Regions from separate parts of the Enterobacter nematophilus genome, predicted to be linked through region 3. Evidence: predicted binding sites of a transcription regulator. Region 3 holds the regulator's gene; each other region holds the start of a gene.
The links. Region 3 encodes Fur, which represses iron uptake genes when iron is present. Its sites were predicted from a motif close to ATAATAATGAGAACNACTATCAA; they were not measured.

Region 1 (10,204 bases), 640 kb from region 3:
CGTTGAGGCTGACGTAGTGTTCAATCACCGTGGCCTCTGCCCCCTCCGCCAGCTCAAGGTGGTGGCGATAGTGCGCGGTGTTGATCTCATCGCCCTCCACGCCCTGCGTGATGTGCATCAGAAGCAGCGGTTTTGCCGGGCGCTGGTTACGCTTCACGCGGATATGCGTCACGCTGCGGGCCAGGCTCTCGGTCAGGTGGAGAAATACTTCCGACTGAACCGGGGCGCTCAGGGACTGGCGATCGTCGTTTATCTCAATCTCAAATCCGCTCCCCTGAAGCGCGTCGCTCAGCTCGGGACGGAACGCACCGTCGACAAACACCAGGCGCACGGCATCCACGTTTACGGCCAGCGCGTCACGCTGCGCAGGCGCGAGATCCGCCAGACGCGTCACAAACTCGCCTTTCATCAGGCCGTCGAGCGGGGTGTACTTCCAGTTCTCATGCTTACGCGTCGGCAGGCCGAGACGCAGCATCTGCTGCAGGTGCTGCTGCGCCTGCTCGGAGCGCGTATGCCCCTGCTCCTCAAACAGCCTGTGCCACTGCTGGAGCGCATTACTGCTGTTCGGTAAGCCAGCCATAGCCCTGCTCCTCCAGTTGTTTAACCAGCGTGAAATCACCGGATTTCACAATACGTCCCTGGTAAAGCACGTGGACGTAGTCCGGCTTGATGTAGTCCAGAATGCGCTGGTAGTGGGTGACGATAATGAACGAACGCTTGCCGTCGCGCAGGGCGTTCACCCCGTCGGCGACAATCTTCAGGGCGTCGATATCCAGACCGGAGTCCGTCTCATCCAGAATGCACAGCTCGGGCTCCAGCACCGCCATCTGCAGGATGTCGTTACGCTTTTTCTCACCGCCGGAGAAGCCAACGTTGACCGAGCGGGTCAGCAGGTCTTCCGGCATTTTGAGCAGCTTGATCTTCTCTTCCATCAGGTCCTGGAAGTCAAAGCGGTCCAGCGCCTCCTGGCCGCGATACTTGCGCACCGCATTCAGCGCCGTCTGGAGGAAGAACTGGTTGCTGACGCCCGGAATTTCCACCGGGTACTGGAAGGCCATAAAGATGCCCTCACCCGCGCGGTCTTCCGGCGACATCTCCAGCAGATCTTTGCCGTTGAATTCGACCGAGCCGCCAGTCACTTCGTAATCTTCGCGTCCCGCCAGCGTCGCTGAAAGCGTACTTTTCCCGGAGCCGTTCGGCCCCATGATGGCGTGAACTTCACCCGGCTTGACGTCAAAATTGAGACCGCGCAGGATGTCTTTCTCTTCCACGCTAACCTGTAAATCTTTAATGCTTAACATGTGCTTTCCTTAACCGACGCTGTGTTCAAGACTAATGGCGAGGAGTTTTTGTGCTTCAACGGCGAATTCCAGCGGCAGTTCAGAGAACACGTCCTTACAGAAGCCGTTCACAATCATCGAAATGGCATCTTCTTCGCTGATGCCGCGCTGCAGGCAGTAGAAGAGCTGATCTTCCCCGATACGCGACGTGGTCGCCTCGTGCTCAAGCTGAGCCGTGTTGTTGCGACACTCCACGTACGGGAAGGTATGCGCCCCGCAGTCGGCACCGATCAGCATCGAATCACACTGGGTGAAGTTACGCGCGTTGGTGGCCGTCGGCATGATTTTCACCAGCCCGCGATAGCTGTTCTGGCTGTGCCCGGCGGAGATCCCCTTCGAGATGATGGTGGATTTGGTGTTTTTCCCGATGTGGATCATCTTGGTGCCGGTATCGGCCTGCTGGTGCCCGCTGGTCAGCGCCACCGAGTAAAACTCACCGATGGAGTTATCCCCGCGCAGAATACAGCTCGGGTATTTCCAGGTGATGGCGGAGCCGGTTTCCGACTGCGTCCAGGACATTTTGCTGTTTTCGCCTTCGCACAGCGCGCGCTTGGTGACGAAGTTCAGGATCCCGCCGGTGTTGCCGTCGCCGGGGAACCAGTTCTGCACCGTGGAGTATTTCACCTCGGCGTCTTTGTGGATGATGACCTCTACCACCGCCGCGTGCAGCTGATAGCTGTCGCGCACCGGTGCGGAACACCCTTCGATATAGCTGACGTAGCTGCCTTCGTCCGCCACCAGAATGGTGCGTTCAAACTGGCCGGTTTTTTCGGCGTTGATGCGGAAATAGGTGGAGAGCTCCATCGGGCAGCGCACGCCTTTCGGCACGTAGATAAAAGTGCCGTCAGAGGCTACCGCGGCATTCAGCGCGGCGAAGAAGTTATCGTTGCTCGGTACCACGGTGCCGATGTACTTCTTCACCAGCTCGGGATGGTCATGAATGGCTTCGCCAAAGGAACAGAAAATGATCCCCTGCTCGGCCAGCTTTTCACGGTAGGTGGTCGCCACCGAGACGGAGTCAAAAATGGCGTCCACCGCCACCTCTTTCCCCTCGCGCACGGGCACGCCCAGCTGGTTAAACGCCTCTTCTACCTCTTTGCTCAGGAAGCTGTTCTCGGCGCCGGTCTGCTGGACCGCGCCGGGCTGCGAGGCGCAGGTGTCGTCACAGCTGCCGCAGGATGGCGCGGAGTAATAGCTGTAATCCTGATAGTTCAGCTTGTCGTAGTGGGCTTTCAGCCAGTGCGGCTCTTCCATCTCCAGCCAGGCGCGGAAGGCGCTCAGGCGGAATTCGAGCATCCACTCTGGCTCGTTACGTTTGGCCGAAATGGCGCGCACGACATCTTCATTAATGCCTTTCGCCAGCTCGTCGGTCTGCAGCTGCGTGAAGAACCCCTCTTTATAGTTGAGGTGTCCGCCGCTCCAGGTGTTTACATCACTCGTTGCTTCAGTATTACGAGACATAGTACCGCCTATACCCCAAAGCTTTCGCCGCAGCCGCATTCGTTCTGGGCTTTCGGGTTATGAAATTTGAATAACTGGTTTAAACCTTCCCGCACGTAATCCACTTCGGTTCCGTCGATAAACGGCATAGCCTGCAGCGCGACGTACAGCCTTGCGCCGTCAGTTTCAAACACCAGGTCATCTTTTTCCGGTGCGGTGACGGTATCCAGCACGTAGCCAAAGCCCGCGCAGCCGGTCTGCTTTACGCCTAAGCGTACGCCGAGGATCTCGGGCTTTTTCGCCACCAGCGCGTGGATATGCGCCGCCGCCGCAGGCGTGAGCGTTAATCCGCGCCAGGCAAAATCGGCAGGATTGAAGGTTTCTGAATGCAGTTCCATAGGTCCACCTCATCTGATTAGCCATCAGGGCATAACACCATGTTAGTGATAACGATTATCACTTCAACCCTCTGTCAGCAGGGGCATTCGGCTAAACCGCCCTTTTTGTCTACTTTTATTAAGCATAGACCCTGTCAGAAGATGCGGGCGGGATGGATTTAATTCTTCAATGCTTTGAAAATTAATGGATTATCTAACGGAGAAAATAGCGAAGAGAGGAAAAGTAAAATATGCATCGGAAATGCCTATTTTTGAGATAGCTTTTGTTCTGGAAGTGACTAAAACAAAAAAAGGCCCTCAAGGCCTCTGATTATTATTGATGAAATGAAACGGTAAAACCCTGCTCACGCCAGTGATCGAGCTGTTCCTGCTGACGCGGTGTTGGCGTTTTTCCCGTCCAGACGAAGATTTTTTGCCCCGGGAAGAGTTCAGGACGCGGGGAATCAATCGGGTCCGCCAGTACGTCAATATGCCAGCCTTGCTGCGCCAGCCGCGCGGCTTCAAGCCACAGATGGGTACGGTCATCGCATTCCCAGCCGATAAGCAACGCATCTTTACCCGCTTTCTTGCGCGACTCCGCCAGGCTTAGAACCGCGAATTCAATCAGGATACCGTCAAGCATGCTCGCCATGTGGCGTACCGTATTTTGATCCTGATTCATTCGCTGACGGACGGGGGAAATGATGTTATCAATCAGCGCATCCATGGCGTGATTGCGGCGGAATTCGCCGATTTTGGCACGCAGCTTTGCCGGGCTGGCATAACGCAGAACGGTCATCATCTCTTCCTGGAACGAAACCCAGTTGCCCTGAGTCAGGACTTCTTTGTTTTCCAGCAAGGCTTTTACTTTTCCGACCGAAACGCCGCTTTTCATCAGGCGCTTGATCTCTTCAATACGCAGGATATCTTCATCGTCAAACTGACGATGACCCCCTTCGCTGCGCTGCGGCTTCAACAATCCATAACGTCGCTGCCAGGCACGCAGCGTAACGGGGTTGATACCGCATCGTTCGGCCACTTCGCCGATACTGTAATAGGCCATTAACTCCCTCACGCTCAGAACTTCCATACCTAACTACACCAACCTTATCAGATTGTACAAACCATTTGTATAACTAAGACCGCAATTTGCCCAGGTGAAAGGGGTCGTTCTCCCTTCACCTGTTAATACATTGTTGTCTAAAATTTGCTTCTCGTACAGCTAAGTCTGCCGAATTCTGTACAGCTTTATCAGAAATCGAATTTTTTCTCCGGCCATGCAATCGCCGGAATTCCGCCATGCCGGGGGCTGGCAAAGAGATGGCCCTGGAACTGGGAAATGCCCGCAGATTCCAGCCACATCCACTCTTCTGCCTTCTCCACGCCGACCGCGCAGAACTGAATTTCAAGCGAGGCACAGCATTTGATAATCGCCTGAATGATGGCCTGTCGAGGGCCACTTTTGTGCACGTTCGCGACGAGATCGCGATTAATCTTAATTCTGTCGGGCTGGAATTGGGCCAGTAGCTGTAGTCCCGCAAAACCGGCACCAAAGTGGTCGATCGTCACGCTGATGCCCGCACTTTTTAGCTGTCTGACTGAATCCGTGAACTCGTCAAAACGGGAAATGGCTTCACTTTCAGTAAACTCCACCACAATTTGCTCAGGGACAAAACCGTTTGCTTCAATCGCGGTGAGCAGGAAATCTACGGCGTTAGGAATGTTAACCAGCGTCATAGGCAGCAGGTTGAGAGATAACGTCTGGTTCTGTAACCCGAGCGCGCTGGCCATTGAGAGTGCCACCTGCTTGCTGTGCAAATCAGAGGTATACACGTCGTCACGCGGCAGATTGGCGAAGTAAACTTCCGGTGCGCCGCCGTCAGGCGTGCGGAGAAGCGCCTCCCAGGAGACGACCCGCTGCATAAACGGATCGACTATCGGCTGGAAGGCAAAGCTGCAATCCGCTCCTTTCGCGACCACCTCGGGTTGCGCTGACAACCGCGTTTCTTCGCGAACGAACTCCCAGGAATCCGCAGGCGGCAGTTCAAAATAGTTAGCTTTTTCCGTGGCCTCGACAAAGGTACGGAAAAACTGCAGCGGACGGTCGTTGTAGGTCAGCTGATAGCGTGTGGTTCCCTTGTTCAGCACCTGTTGCAGCACCTCGCTTCTGTCGAACTGGCGCAAATCAAAAAGCTCCATGCCCACCTTGCCAAAACGCCGAACTGGCCCGTGATCCCGCATCAGCTCTACCACGTTGTGGTGGCGCGGGTCGTTACAGATCTCCTCATAAATAGCAGATACATGATCAACTGGCCCCTCAAGCAACTGAAAAAAATGTGTGCCGTTAAACAGCAAGATCCCCGTGACGTTGGCTTGCCGGTTTTTACTATTTGCAGCAGCGACCATAGCTTCCAGCGCTTTCACTGGAACGTCCTCGCAGATATGACTGCGGTAAATGATGGTTGTAAGCATGCGATTCCTGGGGGGTTAAGGGTTTTGGCCACAAAAACAAGTGGAGAGACTTCTCTTATAGCACATTAATTGCCTCACAAATAATTTACATCTCAATCATTTACTGCCGTTAATGGCACGCTCAAAAGCGTTGTACAACTTAACAGCGACCATGCAATTTGTACAATATATTCTGTAGCATTACCGTTCCGTGAACAACAAATAACTCACTGATAAATATGTTATTTATAAAATATATCCTGATTTTATTAAAAATCTGTACATTTTTCATGTACAGATTTAGAAAATGTGTATACCTTAAATGTAACGTTACTGATTACAAAATTTTACAGGAGCGAAACATGCAGCAGAAAGGTTACGTCGCAGATTCCGCAGCAGCGATCGCACAGTACTTCGAAAAAGCCACGCTTCCTACTCAACAGGAAACGCTGGGTCAGGTCGTTGTTGAGATCCTTAGCGACGGGCGAAATCTCAATCGCAAATCGCTCTGTACCAAACTGTTAAGTCGCCTTGAAAGGGCCGAGGGCCCAGAAGAGGAACAGCATTACCACATGCTGCTTGGCCTGCTCTTCGAACGATAACGTGATGAACAGCAGTGACGCGGACAAACTGACCGATCAGTTGATAGGCGAAGCCGTTCTTTCTCTGTTGAGAGAGCGTGGCCCCGTTACAACTGAAGCTCTGGTTCAGCGTCTGCGGCATATGAAAGCACATGAAAAGAATCCCCGGCGGCGGGAGACACTGGCGAAGGCGATTGCCGATATCGGATCAAAAAGCCTCGGATTAAAACGTCGCAGAACCGCGCAAGGACGAATGAGCAGAGAGGGACCTCTCAATGATAACAGAGGCAATGTAGTGTCGTTGTTTGGAAAGGGAAAACCGTCCGATCCCAAAAAAATACATTGACTGCATTTTAACAGCTACGGTGAGACCAAATGAGACAAAATATTCAGCTGCAACCCGAATACCATTCTGCTTTTTTAGAAAGCGCGCTGGCGGAATATTTCCGTCACGCAGGCGATCGTTTTGCTGAAGAGTCTGCTGTTTTTTCTACTGCAGTACGCTGTGTTCTGGCCTCTGAAGGTCATATTTCTAACAAAGCGATCATCCTCTGGCTCATTCAGACGCTGGAAGCGACCAGCGACGTTGTTCAGGCGGATGTTATTCGTAAGACGCTTGAAATCGTTGTGGGCTACACCATGGATGACGTTTAAACGCCCTGCCATTCAGCACTCATGTCATCGTCAGAACTGACGAAGATTCTGACGATGACATCCCCCTCTCTTCATAACCCCCTGTAAAATAAGCGCTATAAAAATGGCATGGTTTCTGCTTACTCCCTGTTACGGGACTGGGGTTACCAGTCATTTTGCTTCATTTCTTAACAGGTCTGTTATTGATGAAAAAAATCGCCAGCGTCTGCCCTTACTGTGGTGCAGGCTGCAAACTAAACCTTGTTGTTGAGAATAACCGTATCATCCGTGCCGAAGCGGCAGAGGGGGCCACAAACCAGGGCACACTATGCCTGAAAGGATTTTACGGCTGGGACTTCCTTAACGATACCCGCCTGCTCACCCCACGCCTGACCCAGCCGATGATCCGCTACCGCAAGGGAGAGGCATTCACTCCCGTGACCTGGGAGGAGGCTATCCGCTACACCGCCCAGAAGCTCAGCAGCATTAAAGCCCAGTTCGGCCCGCGCTCGATTATGACCACCGGGTCGTCGCGCGGAACCGGGAATGAAACCAACTACGTGATGCAAAAATTTGCCCGCGCGGTGCTGCACACCAACAACGTCGACTGCTGCGCGCGCGTTTGTCACGGTCCTTCCGTCGCCGGGCTACAGGAGACCCTCGGCAACGGTGCGATGAGCAACTCTATCAACGATATTGAACACTCCAAATGCCTGCTGGTATTTGGCTATAACTGCGCAGACTCCCACCCTATCGTCGCCCGGCGCGTGCTAAAAGCCCGTGAAAACGGTGCGAAAATCATCGTCTGCGACCCGCGCCGCATCGAAACGGCGCGCATTGCCGATCAGCACCTGCAGTTGAAAAACGGCAGCAACATGGCGCTGGTGAACGCCTTTGGCTATGTGCTGCTGGAAGAGGAGCTGTACGACAAGAACTACGTCGCGCGGTTTACGGAGGGGCTAGAGGCCTATCGGCAGACGGTCAAAGAGTATGCCCCGGAGCGCGTAGAACACCTCACCGGCATCCCTTCCCGCGACGTTCGTCAGGCAATGCGCACCTTCGCGGCGGCCCCTTCCGCCACCGTTATGTGGGGTATGGGCGTGACCCAGTTTGGCCAGGCCGTCGACGTCGTTAAAGGGCTTTCCAGCCTGGCGCTGCTGACCGGCAACCTCGGCCGCCCTGCCGTCGGCGTCGGTCCCGTGCGCGGGCAAAACAATGTTCAGGGCGCCTGCGATATGGGCGTTCTGCCGAATATGTTCCCCGGCTATCAGGATGTGACCGATCCGGCTGTCAGGCAGAAGTTCGCCGACGCCTGGGGGATTGACGTGAATAACATGGACGATCGCGTCGGGACGCGCATTACCGAAGTGCCTCACCTTGCGCTGGAAGGCAAGGTTAAAGCCTATTACATCATGGGGGAAGATCCGCTCCAGACGGAAGCCGATCTCGGCCTGGTCCGCAGCGGTTTCGAGGCGCTTGACTTCGTGGTGGTTCAGGACATCTTTATGACCAAAACGGCGGAAGCGGCGGACGTTCTGCTCCCTGCCACCTCATGGGGCGAACACGGCGGCGTCTTTACCTGCGCCGACCGGGGTTTCCAGCGTTTTGGCAAAGCCATTGAGGCCAAAGGCAACGTGAAGCGCGACTGGGAGATCGTCAGCCTGCTCGCCACCGAGATGGGCTACCCGATGCACTACGATGATAACCAGCAGATCTGGGACGAGATGCGCGAGCTGTGCCCTCTCTTCTACGGCGTGACGTATGAAAAAATGGGCGAGATGGGCCACGTGCAGTGGCCGTGCCCGACGCTCGATCACCCCGGCACGCCGTACCTGTACAAAAACAATCAGTTCGATACGCCAACAGGCAAGGGGCAACTGTTTGCCGCGCCGTGGCGCGCGCCGGCAGAGACGCCCGATGATGATTACCCGCTGGTGCTCTGCACGGTGCGCGAAGTTGGGCACTACTCCTGCCGCTCGATGACGGGTAACTGCGCCGCGCTGCAAAGCCTCGCCGATGAGCCCGGACGGGTGCAGGTCAATCCTGCCGATGCGAACAGGCTGGGTATTACCGACGGCCAGCTGGTCTGGGTACGTTCGCGCCGGGGTAAAGTCATCACCCGCGCCAGCCTTAGCGAGCGCATCAACGCCGGGGCGGTCTATATGACCTATCAGTGGTGGATCGGGGCCTGTAACGAGTTAACGCAGGATAATCTCGACCCCGTCTCAAAAACGCCGGAGACAAAGTATTGTGCGGTGCAGCTGGAGGCCATTGAGGACCAGCGCTGGGCGGAGGATTTTGCGGCGTCGTCTTACCAGTCGATGAAAACGCGGTTGATTAATGCCGTGAACGTCTGATGCACCTGCCGGGTGGCGTCAGCGCCACCCGGCAACAGCGCCACGCTTTAGCCGTACTGCGGGTTATCAGCTGTTAGTCAGATAATCACGCAACCGGTTCGGACAGGCATTTTTCTCTACCATCCGGTGAATCAGGGCCATGAGTTCAAAATCGCTGCGCAGGTCGAATTTCTGCATCAGCAGATATTTATGGGTGAAAATGGTTTTATCACTGGTGTTAAGCTTATTCGCAATCTGTCCTACCGATAACCCGCGGTAAAAATGCACCATAACGCGAATCTGCTGCATAGATAATATTTTATGCTGGCATTCTTCGCAGCTTTTATTCTTCCAGCGAAAGCTGGGTAATTGCGTACGATACCAGGCGATAAACAGCGCCTCGGTCATTCTGTCAAGCGAGGTGCGCCGAGAGATAAATATCATATCCTGATAACAGGACGGACATGCCGTGAAACGTTGCTCATCCTCGACCAGGCCAATCACAATCCCTTTTTTGCGCGCCAGTAATTCTGGATAACAGGTCAGGTTTTCCCCCTGACATAACGCGAGAAAAATAATATCTGCGGCGCTGACATATTCATGAGAAAGCTCAACGTCAAAATGGAGCGAATGCCTGAAATTATGCGTGAAGAAATCCACAAGAAAACGCTGCAACCCATCTCTGAAAAATGAATCTTTCTCTTTAATCAGAATATTCAACATAGCAGTTACCGACATCTGTCAATCATTAAGAAAAATCAACCCATCTACTGATTAGTTGTACTGCATCGTCATGACAACGACTGCGCTGATGCTTCCCGGCGTCGCGCCGCCGGTAAAGGATCTGACCGATGCCAGCATGGCCATCGTCGCGGTTCTGTCTGCTGCGATCGTCTGCGTAATGCTAGTCCCCGTCCCCTTTAACGCACCGGTTGCCGCCTCACTCATCCCTATCGCGACATTCGTGGCCGAACCGCTGTTCATATAGTAATCCGCCCCCGCGACGGGATCGGGGTTTCCGGTAAATGAAACCGTCACGCTGCTCG
Region 2 (10,204 bases), on a different contig from region 3:
CGATGTCGCTTGATGAGATGGCACAGCAGGTTGCGGACGCCGCGCCGCAAAATGCCATCTGGCTGGGCTGGAGCCTGGGCGGGCTGGTGGCAAGCCAGATTGCGCTCTCCTGGCCCGAGCGCGTTAGGGCGCTGGTCACCGTGGCCTCGTCGCCATGCTTTAGCGCGCAAGAGGCGTGGCCCGGCATCAAACCTGACGTGCTGGCAGGCTTCCAGCAGCAGCTGAGCGACGATTTCCAGCGGACCGTCGAGCGATTCCTCGCCTTGCAGACGATGGGCACCGAAACCGCGCGCCAGGATGCAAGAGCGCTGAAGCAGGTGGTACTTTCCCTGCCGATGCCGGACGTTAAGGTGCTTAACGGCGGTCTTGAGATCCTGAAAACGGTTGATCTGCGCGAGCCGCTGGCCGGGCTGAGCATGCCGCACCTGCGCATCTATGGCTACCTCGACGGGCTGGTGCCGCGCAAGGTGGTTCCGCTTCTGGATTCCCTCTGGCCGGACAGCGAATCACAGGTGATTGCCAAAGCCGCGCATGCCCCGTTTATCTCTCATCCGACGGAATTTTGTTCAGCGCTGGTTGCGTTAAGTCAACGTTTAGACTGATTATTTTCTATCCTGCCTGGAAAAAGTTACACACCGCAACCATACTCCAGATGTCGTTGCGGTTGTTCTGCCTACGATAATCAAAAACAACAATCCTATGGAGAGTCAGGCTATGAAACTTGTTACAGGTATTGTCACTTCTCTGGTTATTGGGTCACTGTCATTTGGCGTTTTTGCGGCAAAAGAGCTGGAAAAAGATAAAGTTGCCGGCATGAATCTGACGAAAGTTGGTGAGATTTCTACGTCTGACACCACCGCGCCGATGGACGCAAAAAAAGAGCTGTCGAAGAAAGCGGATGAGCTGGGCGGCACCTACTACGTCATCACCAGCGCAGAAAAACAGACCAAAAACGTACGCGCTACCGCGGACGTCTATAAGTAATACGATAAAGCCGGGCAGCAATGCCCGGCTTTGTTAGCGCAGTGCCCACCACTCCCTGAGGCAGGCCTTTCCTTCCGGGCAGCTTTTACAACTGCCGGAGAGGCAACCCTCCGCTTCTTCCTGAATCCGCACGGCTTTACCCATCGCTTCCAGGCGCTCCAGCATGGCATCGATCATCGGCTGCGGCGTATGCAGGCTGAGGCTGAGCTGTTTTGCCTCCATCCGCCCCTGAAGCGCCAGCAGGTCACGAACCTGAATCAACGATGCCATATGTTTTCCCCTTAGTGACAGTCGCCCGCCGGGCTGTTGCAGCAGGTGGTTGGGGTTTTACGCGTCGCCAGCAGGTTGATATCAACGCGGCTCCGCGCCCGGCGCAGCAGGCCAATCACAATCACGTTAAACAGCACGACCGCCAGGATGCTGACCAGGCTGTATCGCGGGTGCTGGCTGAAGTTAACGGTCTGATAAAACAGCGTCGCCAGCGAGTAGGCGATATTCAGCCCCCACAGGATGGAGAAGCCCATCCAGCCTCGGCTGGACTCGCGGGCAATCGCCCCCATCACCGAGATGCACGGAATATAGAGCAGAACGAAGATGAGGTAGCTGTAGGCCGCAGACGCGCTGCCAAACTTCTCGCCCATCACGCCCATGGCTCCGGTCGCCATTTCGCCGTCGCCTTTGCTGGCCTCAATCGGGTTCGCCAGCACGCTCAGGCTGAAGGTGTCTTTCAGGCTCTGCCAGGTTTCCTCAAGGGCACCCAGCAGTTCGTCACCGAGGTGAAACTCCGCCGGGTTAAATTCCTGCTCCTGAATGTTCTCTGCGGTGTAGAGCGTGTTCAGGGTCCCGACGACCACCTCTTTCGCCATCGCACCGGTGAACAGGCCCACGGTTGCCTGCCAGTTATCCTCCTGCACGCCAATCGGTTTGAAGACCGGCGTGATGACGCGGCTGACGGAGGCGAGGGCAGAGTCGTTGATGTTATCTGCCGCCTGACCGGTGAGGGTAAAGCTGTTCAGCGCGCTCAGGAAAATACTGACAATAACAATCACCTTACCGGCGCGCAGCACGAAGCCTTTCAGGCGCTGCCAGGTCTGGATCGCCAGGCTTTTCAGATGCGGGACGTGATAGACCGGCAGCTCCATTACAAACGGTGACGCTTCACCGCGCATGATGGTGTGCTTGAGCATTAAGCCGGTCAGGATCGCCATCACGATGCCCAGCACGTACAGCGAGAAGACCGCCAGCGCGCCCTGCTGGCCAAAGAAGGCCGCCGCGAAGACGGCAAAGATTGCCAGACGCGCGCCGCAGGACATAAATGGCGCCATCATGATGGTCATCAGACGTTCACGCGGTGCATCCAGGGTACGCGCGCCCATTACCGACGGCACGTTACAGCCGAAGCCGACGATCAGCGGGACGAAGGATTTACCCGGCAGGCCCAGCGCCTGCATCAGGCGGTCCATCACGAAGGCGGCGCGCGCCATGTAGCCGGAATCTTCCAGGAACGAGAGGAACAGATACATCATGCCGATCTGCGGCACCAGCGGCAGAACGGTGTTGATACCGCCGCCGATCCCCTGGGCAAGGAAGATGGTCAGCCATTCCGGGAAGTGCAGGGTGTAACCGACCCACTGAATACCGTGTACGAAGACCGCGACGGAACCCGCGTCAAAAATCGGCTGCAGCGCGCCACCGATGTTAATCGCGAGCAGGAACATCACGTACATCACCAGCAGGAAGATGGGTAAACCGAGGAAGCGGTTGAGCACAATTTTATCCACCGCCGCCGTAAAGCGGCTGGGCTCTGCGGTAAGCGCGTTGCTGACCACGTCGCAAATTGACGCAATGGCCTGATAACGCGCATCGGCGATGTGCAGCGCCGGGTCGTCGAGCTCGTCGCTGAGACGGGCGAGGGCCACGTCCAGCTTATCCGCCGCATGTCCGGCATAGGCGCGGCTGTAGATATCCCCTTCCAGCATCTGCAGGCCGAGCCAGAGACGCTGTTTCGCAGGCATATTTTTGTCCATCTCCTGCGCCAGCAGTTCGGCTTCGCGCAGCAGCGGCTGGGCGTAGTGCACCAGCTCAACGTCGCGGTTTCCCGCGTGGCGGTCAATCGCCAGCTTCAGGGCGTCGATACCGCGAGCGCGGGTCGAGACCATCGGAACCACCGGGCACCCCAGGCGCGCGGAGAGGGCATCGACGTCAATGCGCAGCTTTTGTTTCTCTGCAATGTCGAGCATGTTGAGCGCCACGATGCAGGGGATCCCCAGCTCCAGCAGCTGCAGCGTCAGGTAAAGGTTTCGCTCGAGGTTAGAGGCGTCGACCACGTTGATCAGCAGATCCGCGTCGCCGCCAAGAATATAGTGGCAGGCAATTTGCTCATCGAGCGAAGTCTGGGATGAAATCGTGGTTAAGGAATAGGTGCCGGGCAGGTCAACCAGGGTGACCTGATTGTCCGTTGTCGTGAACTGTCCTTCTTTACGTTCAACCGTTACGCCTGCCCAATTTCCCACGCGCTGGCGCGCGCCGGTTAACTGATTAAATAAGGTTGTCTTGCCGGAATTAGGATTGCCAATTAAGCCAATAGTTAATTTTTTCATTGTATTAGACCCACCGAAACCGCTGGCTTGTTAACGGGATAAAGATTCAACTTCAATTAATGCGAGGTCTTTTTTGCGCAGAACCAGATTCACGCGCCGGGTTTCGATATGAACAGGATCGCCCAGCGGCGCTACACGCACGACCTGGAATGATGAGCCGGGCAGCATGCCTAGTGACAGCAGCTTCTGCCGATAGGCCGGGCTAATTTCGCGGGTAAAACCGGTAATTTTCCATGCACTGTCTGGAGTGAATTGCATAATGCCTGATTCCACGAGAGGTTAAATAATCTACACTGCGATGATAATGAGAATAGTTTTTATCAGCAATAATAAAAATGTGACGGGATGTTGTTAATCGTATTAATTTGCGGTCTGATTGACCTTGCTCAATATTTGCAGAATTACCCGGGAAGGAATAAAAAGCGTATTTGTTAATGGAGTGATAAATAGCGGTTTAAATATGGGTGTGCAATCGGTTTCATATATTTCGAGATGATTTTATTCCCCTCACCCTAACCCTCTCCCCTTTGGGGAGAGGGCCGGGGTGAGGGGAGAGGTCAGCGTTTCTTACCCATCGCCGCCGCCAGCGCGTCCATCATCGCGCTGTTGCCCGCAGGCTGGGCGTCACGCCCGCGCGGTTTTGCGGCTTTCGCGGCCGGACGCTGCTGCTCGCGGCCTCCGCCGTTGCCGCCACGGCGCGCGTTGGTGTCGCCCGGCTGCTCGTCCAGACGCATGGTCAGGGCGATACGCTTGCGCTGCAGATCCACTTCCAGCACCTTCACCTTCACGATGTCGCCCGCTTTGACCACGGTGTGCGGGTCTTCAACGAACTTGTCGGCAAGGGAAGAGATATGCACCAGACCGTCCTGATGCACGCCGATATCCACAAACGCGCCGAAGTTGGTGACGTTGGTCACCGCGCCTTCCAGCACCATGCCCGGCAGGAGATCGTTCATGGTCTCGATGCCGTCAGCAAAGGTCGCCGTTTTGAACTCAGGACGCGGATCGCGGCCCGGTTTTTCCAGCTCTTTGATGATATCGGTGACGGTAGGCACGCCGAATTTGTCGTCGGTGAAGTCCACCGCTTTCAGGTTGCGCAGGGCGCTGCTGTCGCCCATCAGGTCTTTAAGCGCCTGCTGAGTCGCGGCCAGGATGCGCTCAACAACCGGGTACGCCTCCGGGTGAACGGTAGAGGCATCCAGCGGGTTATCGCCGTGGTTAATGCGCAGGAAGCCCGCGCACTGCTCAAAGGCTTTTGGCCCCAGGCGACTTACCTTCAGCAGCTGCTGACGGTTCTGGAACTGGCCGTTCTCATCGCGCCAGGCCACGATGTTTTGCGCCATCATGCGGGTTAAGCCCGCCACGCGGGTCAGCAGGGGAACGGAAGCGGTGTTCAGATCCACGCCGACGGCGTTTACGCAGTCTTCCACGACCGCGTCCAGCTTGCGCGCCAGCTGCGTCTGGCTCACGTCGTGCTGGTACTGGCCCACGCCGATGGATTTCGGGTCGATCTTCACGAGTTCGGCCAGCGGATCCTGCAGGCGACGGGCGATGGAGACCGCACCGCGCAGGGAAACGTCCAGGTCAGGGAACTCCTGCGCCGCCAGCTCAGAGGCGGAGTAGACCGATGCGCCCGCTTCGCTGACGATCACTTTCTGTGCCGTCACTTTCGGGAACTGCTTCTGCACGTCGAGGTAGAAACGCTCGGTTTCGCGTGATGCGGTGCCGTTACCGATGGCAACTAGCTCCACGTTGTACTTCTCGCACAGCGCCGCCACCACGACGGCGGCTTTCGCTGCCTGCCCGGTATGCGGGTAAATGGTGTCGGTGGCGACCAGCTTGCCGGTGCCGTCAACCACAGCGACCTTCACGCCGGTACGCAGGCCCGGATCGAGACCCATGGTGGCGCGCAGGCCCGCAGGGGCAGCCATCAGCAGGTCGTGCAGGTTACGGGCGAAGACGTTGATCGCTTCATCTTCGGCGCGCTCGCGCACGGTGCCCATCAGCTCGGTTTCCAGGTGCATCAGTACCTTGATGCGCCAGGTCCAGCTCACCACGCCTTTGCGCCAGCTGTCCGCCGCGGCGTTGTTCAGGCGCAGGCCGAGATGGTCGATGATAATCTGCTCGCAGTGGCTCTCTTTGGGCGGCTCGTCAAACTGCGGGTCGGCGTTCAGGGAGAGCTGGAGCACGCCTTCGTTGCGCCCGCGGAACATCGCCAGCGCGCGGTGAGAAGGAGTGGTTGAAATCGGTTCGTGGTGATCGAAGTAGTCGCGGAACTTCGCGCCTTCTTCCTCTTTGCCCGCGACGACGGTAGAGACGATGTGGGCGTTCTTCCACAGATAATCACGCACTTTGGCCAGCAGGGCGGCGTCTTCCGCGAAGCGTTCCATCAGAATGTAGCGCGCGCCGTCCAGAGCAGCCTTGGTGTCCGCGACGCCTTTGTCGGCGTCGATAAATTTGGCCGCTTCGGTTTCCGGGTCGTGAGAAGGCTCGTTCCACAGCAGGTCTGCCAGCGGCTCAAGGCCCGCTTCAATCGCAATCTGCCCGCGGGTGCGGCGCTTCGGTTTGTACGGCAGATAGAGATCTTCGAGTTCGGTTTTGCTCAGGGTGCCGTTAATGGCGCTTTCCAGTTCGCCGGTCAGCTTGCCCTGTTCGCCGATGGATTTAAGGATCGCCTGACGACGTTCTTCCAGCTCGCGCAGATAGCCCAGACGGGTCTCCAGGTTACGCAGCTGCGTGTCATCCAGACCGCCTGTGACTTCCTTACGATAACGTGCAATAAACGGCACGGTGTTCCCTTCATCAAGCAGGCGAACGGCAGCTTCTACCTGTTCGGCTCTGGCCTGAAGTTCACCCGCAATAATGCGGCAGAGCGAATCTTTCATCATGGCTTTATCATCTTGTGGGTCAAAAATCAGGGGATAGTTATACGGGCTGACACGGCAAAATGCCAGCCGGGGAGGGCGCTCTCGGACTATTTTACGTAGACGATCTCATTAACGTACCAGCTGGCTTCACCCGCTGGGGTCTGAACGACGGCCAGGTCACCCACTTCCTTTTTCAGCAGCGCGCGGGCCATCGGGGAGTCGATGGAGATGTAATCTTTACGACCAAAAATTTCATCGTAGCCGACAATGCGAAAACGCAGGGTGTCACCGTCGTCGTTTTCAATCTCCACCCACGCGCCGAAGAACACTTTGCCCTCCTGCTGCGGGGAGTAATCGACAATTTTCAGATTCTCAAGACATTTGGTCAGGTAGCGTACCCGGCGGTCTATTTCGCGCAGCCGCTTTTTATTGTACTGGTAGTCCGCGTTCTCGCTGCGATCGCCCAGGCTGGCCGCCCAGGTCACCTTTTTGGTCACCTCAGGACGCTCTTCGCGCCACAGGTAATCCATCTCTTTTTTGAGCTTCTCGTACCCTTCGCGGGTGATCAGGGGCGTTTTCATGATGCAGCCTTTAATGCCGGTTAACTGTCTTTGCGCACAATACGTAGCGCACAGTGTAACAGACAAGATTAATAATGATTTATGTGATGAAATGAACAGATAAGCTGCTGTTAAATATGCTTTGTAACAATTTCGACTAGAATTTATACCAGAATTAACTGGTCGAATACGTGCACTTTTTTAGAATACGCTGTTACAAAGACTATCCGAACCTTTGGGAGTACACACAATGCAAGAGAACTACAAAATTCTGGTCGTGGATGACGACATGCGCCTGCGCGCGCTGCTTGAGCGTTATCTGACCGAGCAGGGCTTCCAGGTTCGTAGCGTCGCGAACGCTGAGCAGATGGACCGTCTGCTGACCCGCGAATCTTTCCACCTGATGGTTCTCGACCTGATGCTGCCGGGTGAAGACGGGCTTTCTATCTGCCGCCGTCTGCGCAGCCAGAGCAACCCGATGCCAATCATCATGGTGACCGCGAAGGGTGAAGAGGTTGACCGTATTGTGGGCCTCGAAATCGGCGCGGATGACTACATTCCAAAACCGTTCAACCCGCGCGAGCTGCTGGCGCGTATTCGCGCCGTGCTGCGACGTCAGGCGAACGAGCTGCCGGGCGCGCCGTCTCAGGAAGAAGCGGTGATAGCCTTCGGCAAGTTCAAGCTGAACCTCGGCACCCGCGAAATGTTCCGTGAAGATGAGCCAATGCCGCTCACCAGCGGCGAGTTTGCCGTTCTGAAAGCGCTGGTCAGCCACCCGCGCGAGCCGCTTTCTCGCGATAAGCTGATGAACCTGGCGCGCGGTCGCGAATACTCCGCAATGGAACGCTCTATCGACGTGCAGATATCCCGCCTGCGTCGCATGGTGGAAGAAGATCCGGCGCATCCTCGTTATATTCAGACCGTGTGGGGTCTGGGCTACGTATTTGTCCCGGACGGCTCTAAAGCATGAGGCGAATGCGCTTCTCGCCGCGAAGCTCATTTGCCCGCACCCTGCTGCTGATCGTCACCCTGCTGTTCGTCAGCCTGGTGACGACCTACCTGGTGGTGCTGAACTTTGCGATCCTGCCGAGCCTCCAGCAGTTTAATAAGGTCCTGGCCTACGAAGTGCGTATGCTGATGACCGATAAGCTGCAGCTGGAGGACGGTACGCAGCTGGTTGTTCCCCCGGCATTTCGCCGTGAAATCTACCGTGAACTGGGCATTTCGCTCTACTCGAATGAGGCGGCGGAAGACGCAGGCCTGCGCTGGGCGCAGCATTATGAATTCCTCAGCCAGCAGATGGCGCAGCAGCTGGGTGGCCCAACGGAAGTGCGCGTTGAGGTTAACAAAAGCTCGCCCGTCGTCTGGCTGAAAACCTGGCTGTCACCCAACATCTGGGTGCGCGTTCCGCTGACCGAAATCCATCAGGGCGATTTCTCACCTCTGTTCCGCTACACCCTGGCCATTATGCTGCTGGCGATAGGCGGCGCGTGGCTGTTTATCCGTATCCAGAACCGACCGCTGGTCGACCTGGAGCACGCGGCGCTGCAGGTCGGTAAAGGCATTATTCCTCCTCCACTGCGTGAATATGGTGCCTCTGAAGTGCGTTCAGTAACGCGAGCGTTTAACCATATGGCGGCAGGCGTGAAGCAGCTGGCGGACGACCGTACGCTGCTGATGGCAGGCGTCAGTCATGACCTTCGCACCCCGCTGACGCGTATTCGTCTGGCGACGGAGATGATGGGTGAAGAGGACGGTTATCTCGCCGAGTCCATTAACAAGGACATAGAAGAGTGTAACGCCATCATCGAGCAGTTCATCGACTACCTGCGCACCGGCCAGGAGATGCCGATGGAAATGGCCGATCTGAATGCGGTGCTGGGCGAAGTGGTGGCCGCAGAAAGTGGTTATGAGCGTGAAATTGATACTGACCTTCAGGACGGTGAAATTCAGGTTCGTATGCACCCGCTCTCCATTAAGCGTGCGGTGGCCAATATGGTGGTCAACGCGGCGCGCTACGGTAACGGCTGGATTAAGGTCAGCAGCGGGTCTGAACTCAACCGCGCCTGGTTCCAGGTGGAAGACGACGGTCCGGGCATTAAGCCCGAGCAGCGTAAGCATCTGTTCCAGCCGTTTGTGCGCGGCGATAGCGCGCGCAGCACCAGCGGTACGGGCTTAGGCCTGGCGATTGTGCAGCGTATTGTGGATAACCATAACGGATTGCTGGAGATCGGTACCAGCGAGCGGGGTGGGTTGAGCATTCGCGCCTGGCTACCGGTGCCGGTGACGCGGGGGCAGGTGAAAGAGAGTTAAAAAAGGTGCGGGCTGATGCCCTCACCCCGGCCCTCTCCCACGGGGAGAGGGAGAAAACATTAAAAAAGGCAACTTTCGTTGCCTTTTTGCTTTTACCTACAGCTTCGGTCCCGCACTCACCAGCGCTTCACCTGCCGGGGTATCGGTATACTTCTCGAAGTTCTCAATGAACAGCTTCGCCAGCGATTCCGCCTTCTCGCGCCACTGCTCCGGCGATCCGTAGGTATTGCGCGGGTCGAGGATACGCGTGTCCACGCCCGGCAGTTCCGTCGGAATGGCCAGATCAAACATCGGCAGCGTGAAGGTTTCGGCGTTATCCAGTGAACCATCCAGAATGGCGTCGATAATGGCGCGGGTATCTTTGATAGAGATACGCTTGCCGGTACCGTTCCAGCCGGTATTGACCAGGTAGGCCTGCGCGCCGGATGCCTGCATGCGTTTCACCAGTACTTCTGCGTACTGCGTCGGGTGCAGCGACAGGAATGCCGCGCCGAAGCAGGCGGAGAAGGTTGGGGTTGGCTCCGTGACGCCACGCTCGGTACCCGCCAGCTTGGCGGTAAAGCCTGAGAGGAAGTGGTACTGCGTCTGGCTGGCGGTCAGGCGAGACACCGGAGGCAGCACGCCGAACGCATCCGCCGTCAGGAAAATCACCTTCGTGGCATGGCCCGCTTTTGACACCGGCTTAACGATATTGTCGATGTGGTAGATCGGATAAGAGACGCGGGTGTTTTCGGTTTTTGACGCATCGTCGAAGTCGATAGAGCCGTCGGCACGTACGGTGACGTTTTCCAGCAGCGCGTCGCGGCGGATCGCGTGGAAGATATCCGGCTCGGCCTCTTCAGACAGGCGAATGGTCTTCGCGTAGCAGCCGCCTTCGAAG
Region 3 (10,204 bases):
TGGGCACCTACGACGGCACCATCTATAACGCCCGTCAGGTGGTGGATAAGATTGGGCATCTCTGTGATTACATCCTGTTTGACTCGGCCTGGGTGGGCTACGAGCAGTTTATCCCGATGATGGCCGACTGCTCGCCGCTGCTGCTGGAGCTGAACGAAAACGATCCGGGGATTCTGGTCACCCAGTCCGTGCATAAACAGCAGGCCGGTTTCTCCCAGACCTCGCAGATCCACAAGAAGGACAGCCATATCAAAGGCCAGCAGCGCTATGTCCCACATAAGCGGCTCAACAATGCCTTTATGATGCACGCCTCCACCAGCCCGTTTTATCCGCTGTTCGCCGCGCTGGACATTAACGCCCGCATGCATGAGGGGCAAAGCGGCCGCAACATGTGGATGGACTGCGTGGTGACGGGCATCGAGGCGCGCAAGCTGATCCTGGAGAACTGCCGGTTTATTCGTCCGTTCGTGCCGGAGACGGTGGATGGCCGCGCGTGGGAAAGCTGGGACACGGCAGAGATTGCGACCGATCTGCGCTTCTTCCATTTCGTACCGGGTGAACGCTGGCACGCCTTTGAAGGTTACGCTGAGCACCAGTACTTTATCGACCCGTGCAAGCTGCTGCTGACCACGCCGGGCATTAACGCCCATACCGGCGAATATGACGACTTCGGCGTGCCCGCCACCATTCTCGCCAACTTCCTGCGTGAAAACGGCATCGTGCCGGAAAAATGCGACCTCAATTCGATCCTGTTCCTGCTCACCCCTGCGGAGGATATGGGCAAGCTGCAGCAGCTGGTCGCCCAGCTGGTGCGCTTCGAAAAACTGCTCGAGAGCGATGTTCCGCTGAAAGACGTCCTGCCTTCTCTCTATAAACAGCATCCGGAACGTTACGCGGGCTACACCCTGCGCCAGATCTGCCAGGAGATGCACGATCTGTACGCCCGCCACAACGTAAAGCAGCTGCAAAAAGAGATGTTCCGCAAGTCTCACTTCCCGCGCGTAATGATGAACCCGCAAGAGGCGAACTACGCCTACCTGCGCGGTGAGGTCGAGCTGGTCTCCCTGCGCGACGCGGAAGGCCGCATCGCCGCCGAAGGCGCGCTCCCTTACCCACCGGGGGTGCTGTGCGTGGTCCCAGGGGAAGTCTGGGGCGGTTCCGTGCTGCGCTACTTTGCCGCGCTGGAAGAAGGCATCAACCTGCTGCCGGGCTTCGCGCCGGAGCTGCAGGGCGTGTACGTCGAGGAGTGTGACGGTCGCAAACAGGTTCGCTGCTACGTCATCAAACAACCCGCCGCTCAGCCATCGCTGCTGAAAGGAGAAAAATTATGAGCAAGTCCAATAAGATGGGCGTGGTGCAGCTGACTATCCTCACCATGGTCAACATGATGGGATCCGGGATTATTATGCTGCCCACCAAGCTTGCCGAGGTTGGAACCATCTCTATCATCTCCTGGCTGGTGACGGCTGTCGGATCGATGGCGCTGGCATGGGCGTTTGCCAAGTGCGGAATGTTCAGCCGCAAATCAGGCGGCATGGGCGGCTATGCCGAGTACGCCTTCGGCAAGTCCGGCAACTTTATGGCGAACTACACCTACGGCGTGTCGCTGCTGATCGCCAACGTGGCGATTGCCATTTCCGCCGTAGGTTACGGCACGGAGCTGTTTGGCGCGACGCTCAGCCCGGTGCAAATTGGGCTGGCGACTATCGGGGTGCTGTGGATCTGCACCGTGGCGAACTTTGGCGGCGCGCGCATCACCGGGCAGCTCTCCAGCATCACCGTCTGGGGCGTGATTATTCCGGTTGTCGGCCTGTGCATCATCGGCTGGTTCTGGTTTAGCCCGACGCTGTACGCCAACTCCTGGAACCCGCACCACGTGCCGTTCTTTACCGCAGTGGGCTCGTCTATCGCCATGACGCTCTGGGCTTTTCTGGGCCTGGAATCCGCCTGCGCGAACGCGGAAGTGGTGGAAAACCCGGAGAAGAACGTGCCGATTGCGGTCCTCGGCGGGACGCTGGGCGCGGCGGTGATCTATATCGTTTCAACCAACGTGATTGCGGGCATCGTGCCAAACATGGATCTGGCTAACTCCACGGCACCGTTCGGACTGGCCTTTGCGCAGATGTTTACGCCGGAAGTCGGGAAAGTGATTATGGGGCTGATGGTGATGTCCTGCTGCGGCTCGCTGCTTGGCTGGCAGTTCACCATTGCACAGGTGTTTAAATCCTCGGCTGACGAAGGCTATTTCCCGAAAATCTTCTCCCGCGTGACCAAAGCGGATGCGCCGGTGCAGGGTATGCTGGCAATTGTTATCTTCCAGAGCGGATTGTCGCTGATGACCATCAGCCCGTCGCTGAACAGCCAGTTCAACGTGCTGGTCAACCTGGCGGTGGTGACGAACATCATTCCGTATATTCTGTCGATGGCGGCGCTGGTGATCATTCAGAAGGTGGCGAAGGTGGATCCGCACAAAGCACGAGTCGCGAATATCGTGGCGCTGGTTGGGGCGATATACAGCTTCTATGCGCTCTACTCATCCGGCCAGGAGGCGATGCTGTACGGCGCAATGGTGACCTTTATGGGCTGGACGCTGTACGGTCTGGTGTCGCCGAGATTTGAATTGAAGAATAAGCATAGCTAGGTAAAAGCAAGACGGCAGCCCTTGGGCTGCCGTCTTTATTGTTTTCTCCCTCTCCCTGTGAGAGAGGGCCAGGTGAGGGCATCAGCCCGCACCAGAACGCTACTTATGCGTTTTTCAGCACTTCGCTGACAATCTCTACCGCTTCTTTCTCAATCTGCTGACGGTGCTCAGCGCCAAGGAAGCTTTCGCAATAGATCTTGTAGGCATCTTCCGTACCGGACGGACGCGCGGCGAACCAGCCGTTTTCGGTCATCACTTTCAGACCACCGATAGACGCACCGTTACCCGGTGCCGCCGTCAGACGCGCGGTGATCGGATCGCCTGCCAGGGTGCTTGCGCTGACCATCTCCGGGGAGAGTTTGGACAGGGCAGCTTTCTGCGCAGAGGTCGCGCCAGCCTGGATACGGTTATAGCTTGGTGCACCAAAGCGTGCCGCCAGCTCGTTGTAGTGTTCCTGCGGGTTCTTGCCGGTAACAGCGGTAATCTCCGCCGCCAGCAGGCACATGATGATGCCGTCTTTATCGGTCGACCACGGGGTGCCGTCGAAACGCAGGAAGGACGCGCCCGCGCTCTCTTCGCCGCCGAAGCCAAAGCTGCCGTCGTGCAGACCGTCAACGAACCACTTGAAGCCCACCGGCACTTCCACCAGCTTGCGGCCCAGCGCGTCCACCACGCGGTCGATCATCGCAGAAGAGACCAGTGTTTTACCGACAGCCACCTCTTTGCCCCACTGCGGACGGTGCTGGAACAGGTAGTTGATCGCAACAGCCAGATAGTGGTTTGGGTTCATTAGCCCCGCAGGGGTGACGATGCCGTGACGGTCATAGTCCGGGTCGTTAGCAAACGCCAGGTCGAATTTATCGCGCAGCGCCAGCAGGCCCGCCATCGCGCACTCGGAGGAGCAGTCCATACGGATCGCGCCGTCTTTGTCCAGGTGCATAAAGCGGAAGGTCTGATCGACGTGATCGTTCACGATGGTCAGATCCAGCTTGTAGTGCTCGGCGATGCGCTTCCAGTACTCAATACCGGAGCCGCCCAGCGGATCCACGCCCAGCTTCAGGCCGGCTTTCTGAATCGCCGCCATGTCGACGATATCAGCCAGCCCTTCCACGAACGGCTGAACCAGATCCTGCTCTTTCACGTGGCCGGAGGCCATCGCCTCATCAAGAGAAATACGTTTAACGCCTTTCAGGCCGTCTGCCAGCAGCGCGTTTGCGCGATCTTCCACCACTTTGGTGACGTTAGTGTCAGCCGGGCCGCCGTTAGGTGGGTTGTATTTGATACCACCGTCTTCCGGCGGGTTGTGGGATGGCGTAATGACGATACCGTCAGCCTGCGCGCCACCTTTTTTGTTGTGCACAAGGATCGCGTTTGATACCGCCGGTGTTGGAGTAAACCCATTGTTCTCCTGAACAATCACGTCCACACCGTTCGCCGCCAGCACTTCCAGCACGGAAATGAACGCCGGTTCAGACAGCGCATGGGTATCTTTGCCCACGTAGCACGGACCGGTAACGCCGTTTTTAGCGCGCTCTTCCGCAATGGCCTGAGCAATGGCCAGAATGTGCGGTTCGTTAAAGCTGTGGCGCGCCGCGCTGCCGCGGTGACCAGATGTACCAAACTTCACTGCGTGTTCTGCGTTGCCCACGACCGGTTTCAGCACGTAATACTGCGCGGTCAGCTGAGCGACGTTAATCAAATCGCTTTGTTGTGCAGGTTGGCCTGCACGGCTGTGATTTGCCATTACCGGGTCCTTATGATGCAAGGGTTAAATTGTACCGCAAACCTTTTCAATCAATTCCGCCGGGAACTGCATGGACTGCATGATGTGTTCAATCATGCTGCACTTGCGGCCCGTATTGGTATTGGTGATCACCCAGTACGGGGTGCCAGGGACATGTTTAGGTTTGGTTTGATTGCCATTTTGCAGCAGCGTCTGCTCGTCACCCGCGAAATAGACGCGGGTACGGCCGTGCAGCGACTCGGTCGCTTCAGCAAACGCTTTGTTATCCAGAGAGTAAAGTGTAGACAGCACCAGCATAAAACGGTTGACCGCCTTTTTCTGCTCCGCATATTCGTCGGACAGCAGCAGCTCGCGCATCGCGCGCACTTTATCTTTTACCGGCGTCACGGCAGGTTTTGCTTGTGCAGCAACGCTCGGCTGAGACACGACATCTTTGGTAACTGGGGTGGCAGGCTGTGAAGCGGCGGAAATTTTAAGCATGCGCCGTAAAATGTCGGACGCGCTCTCCCCGATATGCCGCGTCTGGCTGGCAATATACTGATAGAGTTCGTCATCAACTTCGATTGTTTTCATCTTAATCCAGTGCGATATCTTATCTGAATACAAGTCATTGGGATTATAAGGTCAAATCCCAACAGCGGATAGCGTCAAACCAGGTTGGCGGCAAAAGTCAGATTAAACTGGAACCTTGCAGCCGGGCGGCAGAATGGTCAACATGATACCCTAACCTGACATACGTAAAAAAAGAACTTTGCCATGAAATTGAATACCCGAGCGCAAACTGCACAATCGCCGAACAATAATTCCCCCATCGTGCTGGTTCATGGGCTTTTTGGCAGCCTGGATAACCTCGGCGTGCTGGCCCGCGATTTGGTTACCGATCGCGATATTTTGCAGGTCGATATGCGCAACCACGGGCTTTCCGGCCGCTCAGACGAAATGACCTATTCGGCAATGGCGCAGGATCTGCTGGATACGCTGGACGCGCACAACCTGCAAAAGGTGACCCTCATAGGGCATTCAATGGGCGGTAAAGCGGTTATGGCGCTCACCGCGCTGGCACCAGAGCGAATTTCCGGGCTTGTCGTGATTGACGTTGCGCCCGTGAACTACGACGTTCGCCGTCACGATGAGATTTTCGCGGCGATCAATGCGGTAACCGAAGCTGGCGTTTCCACACGTCAGCAGGCGGCAGCGGTTATGCGTGAGCATCTTGATGAAGAAGGCGTGGTGCAGTTCCTTTTGAAATCGTTTGTTGACGGGCAATGGCGTTTTAACGTGCCGGTGCTGTGGGACCAGTACAACAACATCGTGGGCTGGGAAACCGTCCCCGCCTGGCCGCACCCCACCCTCTTTATTCGCGGCGGTAACTCTCCTTATATTACCGACGCGTACCGCGACACGCTGCTTACACAATTCCCGCAGGCCCGCGCCCACGTGATTGCCGGTGCCGGGCACTGGGTGCATGCGGAAAAACCGGATGCTGTACTGCGCGCAATCCGCCGCTACCTCGCTGATACTGCAAATTGATTAAAAAGAGAGCGACTGGAAGGCTGCGGGCTTCCAGTCGTTGGCGTGCCGTTTTTGGTGATGTATGATGGCGCGCTTATCGCCCGGGCTTTAGCAGGGCGGCGTGTTTCCCCCGAAGTCTCATAATCATGGCCAAAGAACAAACGGACCGTACGACACTAGATCTGTTCGCGAATGAGCGTCGACCGGGACGACCGAAAACGAATCCGCTTTCGCGCGATGAACAGCTGCGTATCAATAAACGCAATCAGCTTAAACGCGATAAAAATCGTGGGCTTAAGCGTGTCGAACTGAAGCTCAACGCCGACGCTGTCGATGCGCTTAACGAACTGGCAGAGGCGCGTCATATCAGCCGCAGCGAGCTTATTGAAGAGATGCTCATCGCCCAGCTTGAGACGCTACGCAGCCAGGCATAAGTCTGAAAAACCCCTTTATCGCCCTTTTCATGTAGCACAGAGTGCAGTCCTGCGCGATAGCGGTTTCCGCAGGGTTGCCAGTTCTGCTATTATTGCCCTTATCCGTGGCCGAATTGCGCCACCATACCATTAAGTTTCAAGAGGTTATTTTACTCATGGCAATCATCGGCATTTTCTTCGGCAGTGATACCGGCAATACCGAAAATATCGCAAAAAACATTCAGAAACAGCTCGGTAAAGACGTTGCTGATGTGCATGACATCGCCAAGAGCAGCAAAGAAGATCTCGAGGGCTATGACATTCTGCTGCTGGGTATTCCAACCTGGTACTACGGTGAAGCCCAGTGCGACTGGGACGATTTCTTCCCGACGCTGGAAGAGGTGGACTTCAACGGCAAGCTGGTCGCACTGTTTGGCTGTGGCGATCAGGAAGACTATGCCGAGTACTTCTGTGATGCGCTGGGGACGATTCGCGACATCATTGAGCCTAATGGCGCGGTTATTGTTGGCCACTGGCCGACTGCCGGTTATCACTTCGAAGCCTCTAAAGGCCTGGCCGATGACGATCATTTTGTCGGACTTGCCATTGACGAAGACCGTCAGCCAGAACTGACGGCAGAGCGCGTAGAGAAGTGGGTTAAGCAGATCCGCGAAGAACTGCACCTGGACGCTATTCTCAACGCCTGATTTTTATACGGCGCAACGCAGGTTGCGCCCGTTTTCCAGGTAAAACCGATTAAATTAATTGCTACAAACTTTTAACTTTTTCGCACAGACCTGTACAATGTCTCCCTGGCAAAATGTGGTTTCCATTGAGCAAGTTTGTTGGTGATACCACGTTTTTATAAGCATACTTTGCCTGAGACTTGCAGTTTTCATTTAGGCATGGCAGTTCTATAATGAGACGCATTATCCCGGGTGCATTTTCTGTCACTTCCTATAGAAGTGAATCGTTTAGCAACAGGACAGATTCCGCATGACTGACAACAATACCGCATTAAAGAAGGCTGGCCTGAAAGTAACGCTTCCTCGGTTAAAAATCCTGGAAGTGCTTCAGGGTCCAGACAATCACCATGTCAGTGCGGAAGACCTTTATAAACGTCTTATCGACATGGGTGAAGAGATTGGGCTGGCCACCGTATATCGCGTGCTGAACCAGTTTGATGACGCGGGCATTGTTACCCGTCATAATTTCGAAGGCGGTAAATCTGTATTCGAACTGACCCAGCAGCATCACCACGATCACCTGATCTGCCTCGACTGCGGCAAGGTCATTGAATTTAGCGATGATTCCATCGAAGCGCGTCAGCGTGAAATCGCAGCTCGTCATGGCATTCGCCTGACCAACCACAGCCTGTACCTTTACGGTCACTGCGCTGAAGGTGATTGCCGCGAGAATGAACACGCTCACGACACAAAATAAGTTAGCGTTCATACTCTGAGCCAGCCGCAAGGTTGGCTTTTTTTTGCATTAAAAAAGCCCGGTAAGCAAAGTGCCACCGGGCTTAAAGCAGCTTATTTGTTGTTATTGCGTATCTCGTCCCAGATCTTATCGCAACGCTTCGCCACTTCCTGATCGTTACCGGTTTTACGCGCCTGGATACAGGCCTGATAATCCATCACGCGAACATTCTCCTGCGTTGCGAACGCCTCATGCGCTTTATCTTTCTTCAGCACATTTAGCACGCTCTGGCAGGCTTCAATTTTCTCAGGCGAACCTTCCGCGGTATTAATACAGGCGCTATACGCTTCCTTCAGACGTGTGTCCTCTTTCGGCGCCTGAGTCTGAACACACGCCACCAGCCCTGATGCCATCAGCGCGACGATTACGATTTTTTTCATCATGTGCAGTCTCCAGACCGGCGGGACTCAGCCCGCCGGTGTGCTCATCAGAAGATGGTGAATGGGGCGATAACCATGAATTTGACGTCACGTTCATCCTGGAAGATGTTGCCGTAACCGCCCGCATAGCTTGGGATATCGGAGTGGTTGTCATACTGGGTGAAGTGCAGCTTGAACATCGTGCCCTTCGCGCGGCCATCCTGCAGGGTGTAGATAGCATCCAGGCTGTAGGAGGACTCCTTCAGGCGATAGTTTGGATCGTAGTACGCATCCGGCGTCGCCATATCAGCAGGTTTTGCATCCCAGGCATAAGCGTAAGAAGCGCCCACCGCCCAGCCCGGCAGGTTCCAGTTTTTCAGGTCATACATGGCACCGAAGAAGACCGCTTTCTCGCCGTCGGCGTTGAAGTCGGAGCGGTTATCCCACCAGATATCCAGACGACCGTTGGATGAGGCATAGGTCGGCGTCATACGCTGCAGGAAGTAGCCCTGCTGCCCTTCCGCCTTCACCCACGTTCCTTCCAGACGCAAATCAACCTGGCCTACTTTGTAGCCGAAGGTCAGCGCCTGCAGCCACGCGGTGCCGTTATAAATGTCATTTACGCTGCCATCGCTGACCTTATCGCGCGTACCGTAGAACTGGTAGCTGGTGCTCAGCGGGCTACCGGCGATATCAAATTTGTAGCTGGCTTTAGCAAAATACTGATCGATATAGCCTTCCGCCTGACCAAACGCGGCTTCCAGAACCAGATCGTTTTTAAAGTCGTACTTCGCGCCCAGGGAGTGGAGGTAATCGACTTTGGTTTTCTTATCGTTCTGGTAGAACTTGTCCATCTCAATGTGCCACGGCGCTTTGTACTCGTTGGTCCACATATAGGAGAAGCTCAACGCACCTGCATCACCGTAGTCAAAGTTAGCCCCGGCTTCTGCCCCCTGATAGGTACCAGGCATAAAGCTCCAGTGCGGCGCTAACAGCGTCTGACCGGTTGGCTGAATATACCCCCCGCGCGCCCACACCGGGCCGTATTTAAATTTCGCTGCGGCCTTATAAAGGCTGATACCGCTTTTATCTCCGGACCAGTCTTCGTCATAGGCTTTATTGCTGGAGGAGAAGGCAATTTCGTTCGGGTGGCCGCTGTCGCCGTTTTCCGCCATTTCAATTGCGGTGAATGCGGCAATATCCAGGCCGAACATATCGGCGGCGTAGCCTGACTGGAAGTCCAGGTTGGCGTTCCATGTGGAGTGAGAGAGGTTGGTTTTGTATTTATCTTCTGTGACATCTTTACGGTCACGTTCACGCTGCCAGTAATAAATACCGCCAGTGAGGGTAGAATCTTCGATGAAACCTGCTGCTTTCGCCTCTGGTGTCACCACCAGGCCCGACATTGCTGTCACACCGGCAATAGCCAGCGCCAGCGCACTACGTTTGCCACTGAACGTACGCATAGATTATTCCTCTTTGACGAATTAAAGCGCCTTAAACGGCGAAAATAGAAAAGACCAAAAGGTCAGGGGTAGTTATAAATACCCTCGAATTAACTACCGTCTTTAGGTTATTTTTCGCGACGCGAATTATCAATGCTTTTCGGTGGGCAAAAGTCAGGATTATGACGAAGTGCACATAATTGGTAGTGCTTTGTAACATTTAACCGGAAGCGAGGTATGGCGGGGGTAAAACAGGCAATTTCTGCGAATGATATCATTAAAAAAGCCGTATTTTCCTTTATTCGCCATTTCATATAACAGACAAACTTTTTTTAGAAAAATAAGTAGCACCACATTGACCTAAATTTTTAGCTGGTCTAATTTGGGGCCTACTTTAACGACATGATCATTAAATAAAAAAACGCCGCTATAAGCGGCGTTTGTTTCTCATTGACCAGTGCAGCGTTATTATTCGCCGATCTTCGTCCAGGTATCACGCAGACCTACGGTACGGTTAAATACCGGCTTTTCCGCCGTGCTGTAACGGCTGTCCAGGCAGAAGTAACCTTCACGCTCGAACTGGAACGCTTTGCCCGCTTCAGCGGCTT

Region 1: the regulator Fur is predicted to act here: its motif matches at 3,218-3,240, upstream of sufA (Fe-S cluster assembly scaffold SufA).
Region 2: the regulator Fur is predicted to act here: its motif matches at 3,883-3,905, upstream of feoA (ferrous iron transporter A).

The regions. Positions count from the first base shown of each region.
Region 1 covers NZ_JAPKNE010000001.1:601,336-611,539, forward strand. The annotation lists gene sufD (Fe-S cluster assembly protein SufD) at 1-580, opposite strand, end outside; gene sufC (Fe-S cluster assembly ATPase SufC) at 555-1,301, opposite strand; gene sufB (Fe-S cluster assembly protein SufB) at 1,311-2,801, opposite strand; gene sufA (Fe-S cluster assembly scaffold SufA) at 2,810-3,178, opposite strand; gene OSH03_RS02825 (MerR family transcriptional regulator) at 3,492-4,220, opposite strand; gene OSH03_RS02830 (diguanylate phosphodiesterase) at 4,409-5,629, opposite strand; gene ycgZ (regulatory protein YcgZ) at 5,971-6,210, shown strand; gene OSH03_RS02840 (hypothetical protein) at 6,215-6,535, shown strand; gene OSH03_RS02845 (biofilm/acid-resistance regulator YmgB/AriR) at 6,565-6,843, shown strand; gene fdhF (formate dehydrogenase subunit alpha) at 7,029-9,179, shown strand; gene OSH03_RS02855 (helix-turn-helix transcriptional regulator) at 9,246-9,881, opposite strand; gene OSH03_RS02860 (fimbrial protein) at 9,933-10,204, opposite strand, start outside.
Region 2 covers NZ_JAPKNE010000008.1:56,116-66,319, reverse strand. The annotation lists gene bioH (pimeloyl-ACP methyl ester esterase BioH) at 1-602, shown strand, start outside; gene OSH03_RS18185 (YdgH/BhsA/McbA-like domain containing protein) at 715-984, shown strand; gene feoC ([Fe-S]-dependent transcriptional repressor FeoC) at 1,018-1,254, opposite strand; gene feoB (Fe(2+) transporter permease subunit FeoB) at 1,266-3,584, opposite strand; gene feoA (ferrous iron transporter A) at 3,615-3,842, opposite strand; gene OSH03_RS18165 (Tex family protein) at 4,142-6,472, opposite strand; gene greB (transcription elongation factor GreB) at 6,559-7,032, opposite strand; gene ompR (osmolarity response regulator transcription factor OmpR) at 7,262-7,981, shown strand; gene envZ (two-component system sensor histidine kinase EnvZ) at 7,978-9,324, shown strand; gene pckA (phosphoenolpyruvate carboxykinase (ATP)) at 9,421-10,204, opposite strand, start outside.
Region 3 covers NZ_JAPKNE010000001.1:1,241,888-1,252,091, forward strand. The annotation lists gene speF (ornithine decarboxylase SpeF) at 1-1,331, shown strand, start outside; gene potE (putrescine-ornithine antiporter) at 1,328-2,641, shown strand; gene pgm (phosphoglucomutase (alpha-D-glucose-1,6-bisphosphate-dependent)) at 2,745-4,385, opposite strand; gene seqA (replication initiation negative regulator SeqA) at 4,410-4,958, opposite strand; gene ybfF (esterase) at 5,142-5,915, shown strand; gene ybfE (LexA regulated protein) at 6,044-6,331, shown strand; gene fldA (flavodoxin FldA) at 6,487-7,017, shown strand; gene fur (ferric iron uptake transcriptional regulator) at 7,307-7,753, shown strand; gene chiQ (ChiQ/YbfN family lipoprotein) at 7,846-8,172, opposite strand; gene chiP (chitoporin ChiP) at 8,220-9,617, opposite strand; gene glnS (glutamine--tRNA ligase) at 10,065-10,204, opposite strand, start outside.